Regions from separate parts of the Micromonospora sp. DT63 genome, predicted to be linked through region 1. Evidence: riboswitches for the same ligand, from Rfam matches in the RefSeq annotation. Region 1 holds a riboswitch; each other region holds the start of a gene.
The links. Region 1 has a riboswitch for cyclic di-AMP ahead of ACLQ27_RS13610 (NlpC/P60 family protein). Riboswitches for the same ligand answer to the same signal wherever they lie in the genome.

Region 1 (2,181 bases):
ACGGCTCGGTGGTCTACGGCTCGCGTTACCAGGGCCAGCGGGGGCCGACGCCGAGCCGCTCCTGGCAGAACTGGCGTGCCTGGCCGACGCGCTGACGCACGACGAGGGCCCGCCGCGACGAGATCGCGACGGGCCCTCGCTGTGTCCGGCGTCGGTCAGCCGGGACGGCCGTAGCTGTGGATCGGCCCGTCGTCGACCTTCTTCATCTTGATGGGCACACCGGCCTGGGAGGCGTGCACCACCCAGCCATTGCCGACGTACATGCCGACGTGGTGAATGTCGCTGTAGTAGAAGACCAGGTCACCGGGGCGCAGATCACCTCTGCTGACGTTCTTGGTCACCCGGCTCTGCGCGGCGGCGTTGTGCGGCAGAGACACACCGGCCTTCGCCCACGCGGCGAGCATCAGCCCGGAGCAGTCGTACGAGTTCGGACCCTCGGCGCCCCACACGTACGGCTTGCCGATCTGAGCGCAGGCGAACTTGACCGCAATGCCCGCGCCGCCGCCGGGGTAGCTGGCCGGGCAGGGCGCCGGACGCAGGGGACCGCCGCCGCCGTTGCCGTACACCTTGAGGCGCAGCTTCTGCAGCCTGTCGATCTCGTCGTTGATCTGCTTCTTCTTCGCCGCCAGCTGCGCTTCGGTCCGGGTCAGCTGGGCCACCATCTCGTCGAGCGGCGCCTTCTGCCGGGCCAGCTCGTCGCGGAGATCGGCGACCTGCCGGACGTCCTGCTGCTGGTTGTGGGCGAACCGGTCGAGCATTTCGAGCTGCCCGACCACCTCGCCGGGCGACCGGCTGCCGAGCATCGTGTTGACCGTCGACAGGTTCTCGCCCATGTACGCGCGCACGGCCAGCGCGCTGACCTTGTTCATCGCGGCGTCGACCTGGCGCTCCAGGGGCGCGATGCGGGCGGCGAGCGCGTCGGCCTGCTTGCGCTTGGCGGCCAGGTCCGCGCGGGTGGCGTTGTGCCGTTCGATTACCGGTTCGAGCTTGTTCCAGTCGGCGTCGATCTGGCGCTCGATCTCGGCGACGGACGGGTCCGCGTGGGCCGCCGTGGCGCTGCCGGTCAGGACGACGGCAACGCCGACCAGTGCGGCGAGGGCGGTGGTGAAGCGGGACCAGCGTGGACGCGGCACTGTCGACGTCGGGTCGGCCGGGGCCGACCGTTCGGACGACGGCCGCGGGGCATGGAGGGCCACCGGGGTTCCGTACTCCTTCTTCCCGACCGCCTACCGGGTTAGCTGACGGGTTCGGGCGGGAAGTTGGCGCCCTACCGCATTGGCTGCGGATTCACCCCGGGGGAACCTGGGTCCCCGGCTCGCTCGAAAGCGACTCGGCGGTGTCGGTCCGTTACCGCCCGGGATGGGCGGACCTGCTACCGGGCCGACAAATGACCAGAGTAGAGACGGCCGTTACCGATCCGCAACCCGTGCGGCCGTGACACTCCGTACCGATTGGAAGAGATCACCGAGCGTGTGTGAAGGTTTCTTTCGATGCAGTTTGATATATGGAAAGGTATTGACGCAGACTCCCGACCGGCGCGAAGGTGACGACACAGTTACCAGTCAAATCTAGGGGGTTCGATGGAAAGTCCAACCCTGTCCGCCGGCCGGCGCGCATCGCTCGCGGTCGCGGTGGTCATCGCCACGGCCGCCGTACCGCTGAGCGCCGGCACCGCCTCCGCAGCACCCTCCGCCGACCGTCAGCAGCAGTACGCCGCCGCGTCGACCGAGTACGGCGTGCCGACCGCCGTGCTGCTCGGGGTCTCCTACCTGGAGTCCCGCTGGGACAGCAACGCCGGCACCCCGAGCACCAGCGGCGGCTACGGACCGATGCACCTGACCGATGCCCGCCACGTGGCCGCCCTACCCGCGCGCGGCCACCACGACGCCGGCGCCGAGGATCCGCGCGGCGACGACTCCCGTGCCCCCATGGCACCCGCAACGGCCACGGATCCCGCGCCGCCCACCGCCGCGTTGCAGACCGTCGACGCCGCCGCCGCGCTGACCGGGGCCGCCCCCGAGGCGCTGCGCAGCGACCCGACGACAAACATTCGGGGCGGGGCGGCGCTGCTGGCCGCGTACCAACGGGAGGTGGGCGCCCCGGTGGGTGCCGGCACCGACCCCGCGACCTGGTACGGCGCGGTGGCCCGGTACGCCGGCGCGGACAGCGCCGACGCCGCGG
Region 2 (2,181 bases), on a different contig from region 1:
CGAGCCGTAGTTGCCGTCGAGGGAGAGCGACTGCGAGTAGCAGTTGTTCAGCGCCTCCTGAAGCACCAGCACGGCCGAGTTCGAGTGGCCGTAGGTGAGATAACACTGCTTGTTCCCGGTCTGCCAACCGATGGTCGGCACGTGCATGTCCGCGCCGCCCGGATAGCCGCCGACCCGGTAGAAGGTCAGGCTGGTGCAGGGGCTGGACGCCTGTGCGGCGGTCGGTGCGAGCAGGGTCAGGCCGGCGCTGGCCAGGACGGTCACGAGGGTGGCGGCGGCGCTGCGGCGGCCGATGCGGCTCCGGTGGATCGACATGCTCTCCTCCTGGGAAGGTTACCGGGATCGACCCGGTGCGTCTTCGAGCATCGCGGCCGCCGATCTACGGTTTCCTGCCCGAACGTCAATTCGCAAGGAGCGCGCACGAGGAGGGCGGCGCCACCCGCCCACCGGTGTGGGCGCGCGCCCTCGGTCCCAGCCGGGGTGGTCTACTCCGCTCTCGGTCACGACACCCGGTCCTCCGCGTCGCCCGGACACGTCGAACTGCTCCGTCGCATCACCTCCGGGCTGCGTACGGACGGTGACATCCGGGCCTGATCGGAATCGGTCCATCATGGTCGGTGCACAGCCGCGCGTCGTCCGCAACCGCTGGCAGAGGCGCCCCGCGTGCACCGGTGAACAAGTTCACAAGCGTTGGGCGAGGGTCACCGACCGTGCCTACCGTCGGTCGAGTCCACCACCGTGGACACCACGACCGGCAACGCCAAATCCTGCCCCCGGTCGTCGGATACCAGAACCCCGGGCAGGAGCGGGGGACCCACGTTCCTCGGTGCATGTCACCTCGGGGTGAAGCCGCCACCGTGCGGCCGGGCTCCTCGGCCCGAACCCGACAGCTCACCTCGCCGGCGTGGAGGAACCACACATGACGTCTGTCTACACGCCCCGTCATCGACGGGTCACCACCCGCCGCGTCGCCGTCGGCACCCTGGCCGTCGGCGCGGTCACCGGCGCCGTCGCCCTCTTCGGGCCCGCGGCCCCGGCCCAGGCCGGTGTCAACTGGGACGCGATCGCCCAGTGCGAGTCCGGCGGCAACTGGAAGATCAACACCGGTAACGGCTACTACGGCGGCCTGCAGTTCTCCCAGGGCACCTGGGCCGGCTACGGCGGCAAGAAGTACGCCGCCCGCGCCGACCTGGCCAGCCGCGGCGAGCAGATCGCCATCGCCGAGAAGGTGCTCGACGGGCAGGGCATCGGCGCGTGGCCGACCTGTGGCCGCAAGGGTGGCTCGTCGGGCTCCGCCGCGAAGTCCTCGAAGTCCACCGCCGGGAAGGACCGGTCCACCGCGCCGAAGGACCGGTCCACCGCGCCGAAGGACCGGTCCACCGCGCCGAAGGAGCGGTCGTCGCGCGGCGACCGGCCGGCGACCCGCAACCACGAGCGCACCGCCCCCGCGGCCGGCGGCGACACGTACGTCGTCAAGCCGGGGGACACCCTGTCGGAGATCGCCGACAGCCACCACCAGGCGGGCGGCTGGGAGGCCCTGTACGAGCGCAACCGGCAGCTGATCGGCGCCGACGCCGGCCTGATCTTCCCGGGTCAGCGGCTCGCCCTCTGACGTACGACACACGAACGCTCGGCCGGGTCACCGGCCGAGCGTTCGGTCGTTCGTCGGGCGCTGATCGCCTCTGAGCAACGGGTGTCGTCGCGGCTACGCCGCGGGGGCGGAGGCCCTCGACTCCCGGCGCGACGCCACCGCGTTGGCGCTGCGGTCCCACCGGCCGGCGGGTGCCGCGGCCTCGCCGGGCCAGCCCGTGCCGGCGTCGTCACCGCCGATGGTCATTTCGACCGCGCCGGGAGTCCTGCGGGCCAGCCGGAGCGACTGCTCGGCACCCGCGCGGGCCGAGCACGGCCAGGACTGGCCGGCGCACTGGAGGTTGCGGCAGTGGCCCTCCTCGTCGGGCTCGTGGGCACTCAGCACGTCGACCGCCAACTGCCAGAGCAGGGGGTCGGTCACGTCGTGCGGGCGTTCGGCGTGCCGGCTCGGTCGGTTGCTGGTGTCGTCGGACATGGTGGCCCCCCTCGTCAGGCTGTTCCCCCCCAAGGGTCACCCGTGAGCCGCCGGCTAAACCGTCGACCTGCTGTGATGTGTCTCCGGTCGCAGCTGGCCGGCCCCCCACACGGGGC
Region 3 (2,181 bases), on a different contig from region 1:
CTGGGCCGCGTTCGGGCTGCTCGCCACCCTGATGGTGGTCGAGGGCGTGACCGCCTTCCACACCGGCTCGCTCGCCCTGCTCTCCGACGCCGGGCACATGTTCACCGACGTGCTGGGCATCGGGATGGCGCTCGCCGCGATCACCGCCACCCGGCGGGCCACCGGCGACCCGCAGCGCACCTTCGGGCTCTACCGCCTCGAGGTGCTCGCCGCCCTGGCCAACGCCGTCCTGCTCTCCGGCGTGGCGGTCTACGTGCTGATCGAGGCGATCGGGCGGTTCGGCGACCCCCACGAGGTGCTGACCGGCCCGATGCTCGCGGTGGCCGTCCTCGGCCTGCTCGCCAACGTGGTCGCGTTCGCGCTGCTGCGCGCCGGCGCCCGGGAGAGCATCAACCTCCAGGGCGCCTACCTGGAGGTGCTCGGCGATCTGCTCGGCTCGCTCGGCGTGATCGGCGCGGCGCTGCTCATCGCGGTCACCGAGTGGTGGTGGGCCGACCCGTTGGTAGCGGTCGCCATCGGCGTGTTCATCCTGCCGCGCACCTGGCGGCTGGGCCGCGCCGCCGTCCGCATCCTGGTGCAGGCCGCCCCGGAACACCTCCAGGTCACCGCAGTGCACGACCGACTGGCCGCGGTGCCCGGCGTCGTCGAGGTGCACGACCTGCACGTCTGGACGCTCACCTCGGGCATGGAGGTGGCCTCCGCACACCTGATCATGGCGCCCGGCGGGGAGGTCGGCGCGGTGCTCACCGCGGCGCGCAGCGCCCTGCGGGAGGACTTCCGCATCGAGCACGCCACGCTCCAGATCGAGCCCGGCGCCGCCCCGGACGCCTGCGGTTCGATCGAGTGGTGATCCCTTACCTGACGAAATGACCGTTCAGCAGTCATTTTGGGTGGTGGCGCGGACACCTTCCGTCACATCGACTGCACACGCCCCACCTGCACCGGTAGGCTCGTCCCCGGCCACCACCCGGCGGCGCCCTCCCGGCGCCGGTGGCGGCCGCCGCCTAATCACCCGAGAGGGTGAACCGGGGAACCATGTTCCTGGGGTGCATCCGCGTCAGCGGTAGGGATCTTCCGTCCCGAACCCGTCAGCTAACCCGGTCGGCGGCTGACGGAAGGACATGCGTAGTGGCACCAGCACGACCACCCGCCGCCCGACTCGCGGCACTGATCGTCATGATGGTCACCCTCGGCGTCGCCCTCCCGGTGGGCGCCGCCACCGCCGCTCCCCCCGGCGGCCTGCGGGCCGCCGCGGCACCCGACGGCGACGAGGAGGGCGGCACCCCCGCGCTGCGGGCCCAACTGGAGGCCGCCAGCAAGGGCTACCTGGACGCGAAGCGCGCCCTGGACACCTCCGTCCAGCGACAGCAGCAACTCGCGGCAAAGCTGAAGACCACCGAGGCCGAGATGACCGTGCGCAACGGCAAGGTCGGCGAGATCGCCGGCGTGGCCTACCGCACCGGCCGGCTCAGCACCGTCTCGGCGCTGCTCAACACCAACACCCCCGAGGGCTTCATGGACCGGGCGGCCGCGCTGGACGTGGTGGCCGCCAACGAGGACCGGGTGCTGCGCGACCTGCACGCCACCCGGGACGAGGCCAACCGCACCCGCACCGCCCTGGACGGCGAGATCCGCGAGCAGCGCAAGCAGGTCGAGGTGATGGCCAAGCGCAAGGAGCAGGCCGAACGGGCCCTGACGGTGGCCACCAGCAAGCCGCGCACCACCGCCGCCGACACCAGCTCCAACCGGGGCACCTCCACCGCCAACGCCCAGCCCGCGCCGCGCAACTCCGACGGCTCCTGGCCGTCCGAGTCGTGCAGCATCAACGACCCCACCCCGGCCAGCGGCTGCATCACCCCCCGCACCCTGCACGCCCTCAACCAGGCGAAGGCCGCCGGCTTCACCCGGTACGTCTCCTGTCACCGCTCGGGCGGCTCGGGCGAACACCCGAAGGGTCGGGCCTGTGACTTCGCCGCGCAGAAGGGCGGCTTCGGCGGGGACGCCACCGGCGGCGACAAGACGTACGGCAGCAACTTGGCCGCCTACTTCATCCGCAACTCCGACCGGCTCGCCGTGCTCTACGTGATCTGGTACAGGCAGATCTGGCTGCCCAGCAGCGGGTGGAAGTCGTACAGCGGGGGGAACGGCGACCCCTCCAGCGACCACACCAACCACGTACAC
Region 4 (2,181 bases), on a different contig from region 1:
CACCCGATTCATCCACCACGGCCGCAGTCTGCCACGGTTCGCGGCCGGGTACGAGAGTCGTCGATGGCGGCTGCCGGAATGCGGCCGCGGGCGCCGGCCCCTTGTGGGGGACGACGCCCGCGGCGGTCTACGTGCCTGGGTCAGGCGGAGTACCCGCGGGTGGCCATCCAGTTGGCAAGGTCGATCGTGGTGATCCAGTAGGACGGGTCGGCCGGGTTCGCCGAGTCGGCGATCCGCACGGTCCGGCCGTTGTCCTTGTACCCCACGACAGCGACGTAGTGACCGCCGCCGTAGGAGTGCCAGCCGCCGTCGGTGTCGGTGGCGTCGCCGACGACGTTGGCCACCACGCCCCGGCCGTCGGTGATGGCCTTGACCACATCGGCCTGGAGCCGGTCCATCTGGGCCGGGCTGGGCGTGCCGGCGAACATCCGGGTCCGGTACGGGGAGCCCTTCACCTCGGCGTTGAGCGCTCGGGTGGTGTCCTCGGCCGAGTTGGTGCCCATCTCGGTGGTGCCCAGCTCGGCACCGAGTTCCTCCTGGGTGCGGTCGATGCCGGTGGCGCTGAGCGCGTTGCGGGTCGCCGCGGGGCCGCAGTTGTAGTACGTGTTCTGCGCCTCGTAGTCGTAGTCGAGCACCTTGGTCGCGGGCGGCTTCGGCGGCTGCGGCTTGCGGGTCAGGTCCGGGTTGGCGCTGGCCTTGGCGGCGGGCGACGCGGCGCTGGTGGCTGGGGCGGCGGTCGTCGGCGCGGCGCTGGGGGACGCGTCGCGCGCGTCGCCGAGGGGAACGGCGGTGTCACTGCGCATCTCGGCGACAGTGGTCGCGGTGCGGTGGTTGGCCGGCGCGTCGTCGGCGCCGGTGAGCAGGGCGCCGGTGGTCGTGGCGATCACGAGGGCCGCGGCGGAGGTGGCGACGATCTGGTACCGGCGCTCGGTCGCCAGGCGACGGAGCTGACGCTGCATGGTGTGCTTCACGGGGTCCTCCACGGATCGGGGGAGAGCGGCACACCCACGGGCCGGACCGGTATCCGGGCAGGCGCCAGCGCGCGGACAGTGGTCCGCGGATGGTGAACCGCTCAGGGAAACGCCCGGCGGGACCGGGCGGGAAAGGCGATGACCCGGGGGTCAGCTCACCGTCACTGGACGGATGAGCGGGGGCACCGCTGCGCCGTGGAGGCGTGGGAACAACCGAGGGGTGGAAAGGTGCTGCACGGGTTTGGAACTCCTTCCGACACCGCCTACCGGGTTAGCTGACGGATTCGGGCGGGAAGATCGCCCTACCGCGGGCCGTGGCTCGCGGATTCACCCCAGACTTACTGATGGGTCCCCGGTTCGTTAATCACGATTGAGCGGGTCGGCGCGGCGTCGCCTGTTGCGATCGGTTACCGCACCGGACGGGACGACACTACTGGCCTGTTCGCAGCCTGCCAAGCCAGGTTCGCCTGCGTAAACCCGATTCGGTGCAGCAATTTCTGCGCGTATTGCCGATGATGTGACTCGATGGGACAACCGGTTACGGAGACGCCTACGGGCGACAACCGGACAGGCCGCCGATAACGCGCCACAATCACGGGAAATATCGAGCACAACGCGTCGGACGCCCGAATTCCGAACGACGTGACCGGGCTCACGTAACGGATCAGGCTCAACTCGCGCTAGCCGGGCGCCACCGTGCCACGGGGGCGGGACGGGACGCCCCGCTCGCCCCGGGTCGGGCGAGGGCCGGGCTGGGCCGCAGCCGCGCCGTTGCCGCGTACGCCTCCTCGGCAAGGGTGCGCGCCGACTCGGCGGCCAGTTCCGCGTCCCGCCAGGCGGCCCGCTCCGCCGTGGCGGCGGCCTGGTAGTCGGCCAGTCTCGCGTCCCGGATCGCCCGGCTGAGCAGCACCTCCTGCTCGGCCGGGTGCCGCCGGGAATCCCAGCCGCGCCGGTGGGCGAACACGTCACTGAGCTGCGCCATGGTCAGATCGCCCCGCCAGTACGCCGCCATCGCCGCACGGTGCAGGTAGCGCTCCCGGCAGGCGTACTCGGCGGGTGTCCGCGGGGTGCGCGGAGTGGGCAGCGCGCCAGAGCCGACGAAGCGGCGGGCGGCGGTGTCCGCCTCGTCGTACCTCAGCCAGGCCCGCTCCACGTGTTCCTGAGCGGTGAGCCAGGCATCGCGTCGCCGCCGTGCCGTCCTGGCGGCGCC

Region 2: linked by a shared signal. The riboswitch ahead of ACLQ27_RS24250 (transglycosylase family protein) and the one ahead of ACLQ27_RS13610 (NlpC/P60 family protein) in region 1 are both predicted to bind cyclic di-AMP.
Region 3: linked by a shared signal. The riboswitch ahead of ACLQ27_RS19615 (coiled-coil domain-containing protein) and the one ahead of ACLQ27_RS13610 (NlpC/P60 family protein) in region 1 are both predicted to bind cyclic di-AMP.
Region 4: linked by a shared signal. The riboswitch ahead of ACLQ27_RS22095 (C39 family peptidase) and the one ahead of ACLQ27_RS13610 (NlpC/P60 family protein) in region 1 are both predicted to bind cyclic di-AMP.

The regions. Positions count from the first base shown of each region.
Region 1 covers NZ_JBNCKQ010000003.1:281,754-283,934, reverse strand. Annotated here, with positions in the region: gene dcd (dCTP deaminase) at 1-95, shown strand, start outside; gene ACLQ27_RS13610 (NlpC/P60 family protein) at 156-1,196, opposite strand; cyclic di-AMP (ydaO/yuaA leader) riboswitch at 1,210-1,346, opposite strand; gene ACLQ27_RS13605 (N-acetylmuramoyl-L-alanine amidase) at 1,581-2,181, shown strand, end outside.
Region 2 covers NZ_JBNCKQ010000007.1:53,761-55,941, reverse strand. Annotated here, with positions in the region: gene ACLQ27_RS24255 (peptidoglycan-binding domain-containing protein) at 1-315, opposite strand, end outside; cyclic di-AMP (ydaO/yuaA leader) riboswitch at 776-920, shown strand; gene ACLQ27_RS24250 (transglycosylase family protein) at 920-1,612, shown strand; gene ACLQ27_RS24245 (hypothetical protein) at 1,706-2,065, opposite strand.
Region 3 covers NZ_JBNCKQ010000005.1:118,602-120,782, reverse strand. Annotated here, with positions in the region: gene ACLQ27_RS19620 (cation diffusion facilitator family transporter) at 1-850, shown strand, start outside; cyclic di-AMP (ydaO/yuaA leader) riboswitch at 992-1,123, shown strand; gene ACLQ27_RS19615 (coiled-coil domain-containing protein) at 1,129-2,181, shown strand, end outside.
Region 4 covers NZ_JBNCKQ010000006.1:119,279-121,459, reverse strand. Annotated here, with positions in the region: gene ACLQ27_RS22100 (alpha/beta fold hydrolase) at 1-19, opposite strand, end outside; gene ACLQ27_RS22095 (C39 family peptidase) at 141-983, opposite strand; cyclic di-AMP (ydaO/yuaA leader) riboswitch at 1,217-1,358, opposite strand; gene ACLQ27_RS22090 (hypothetical protein) at 1,642-2,181, opposite strand, start outside.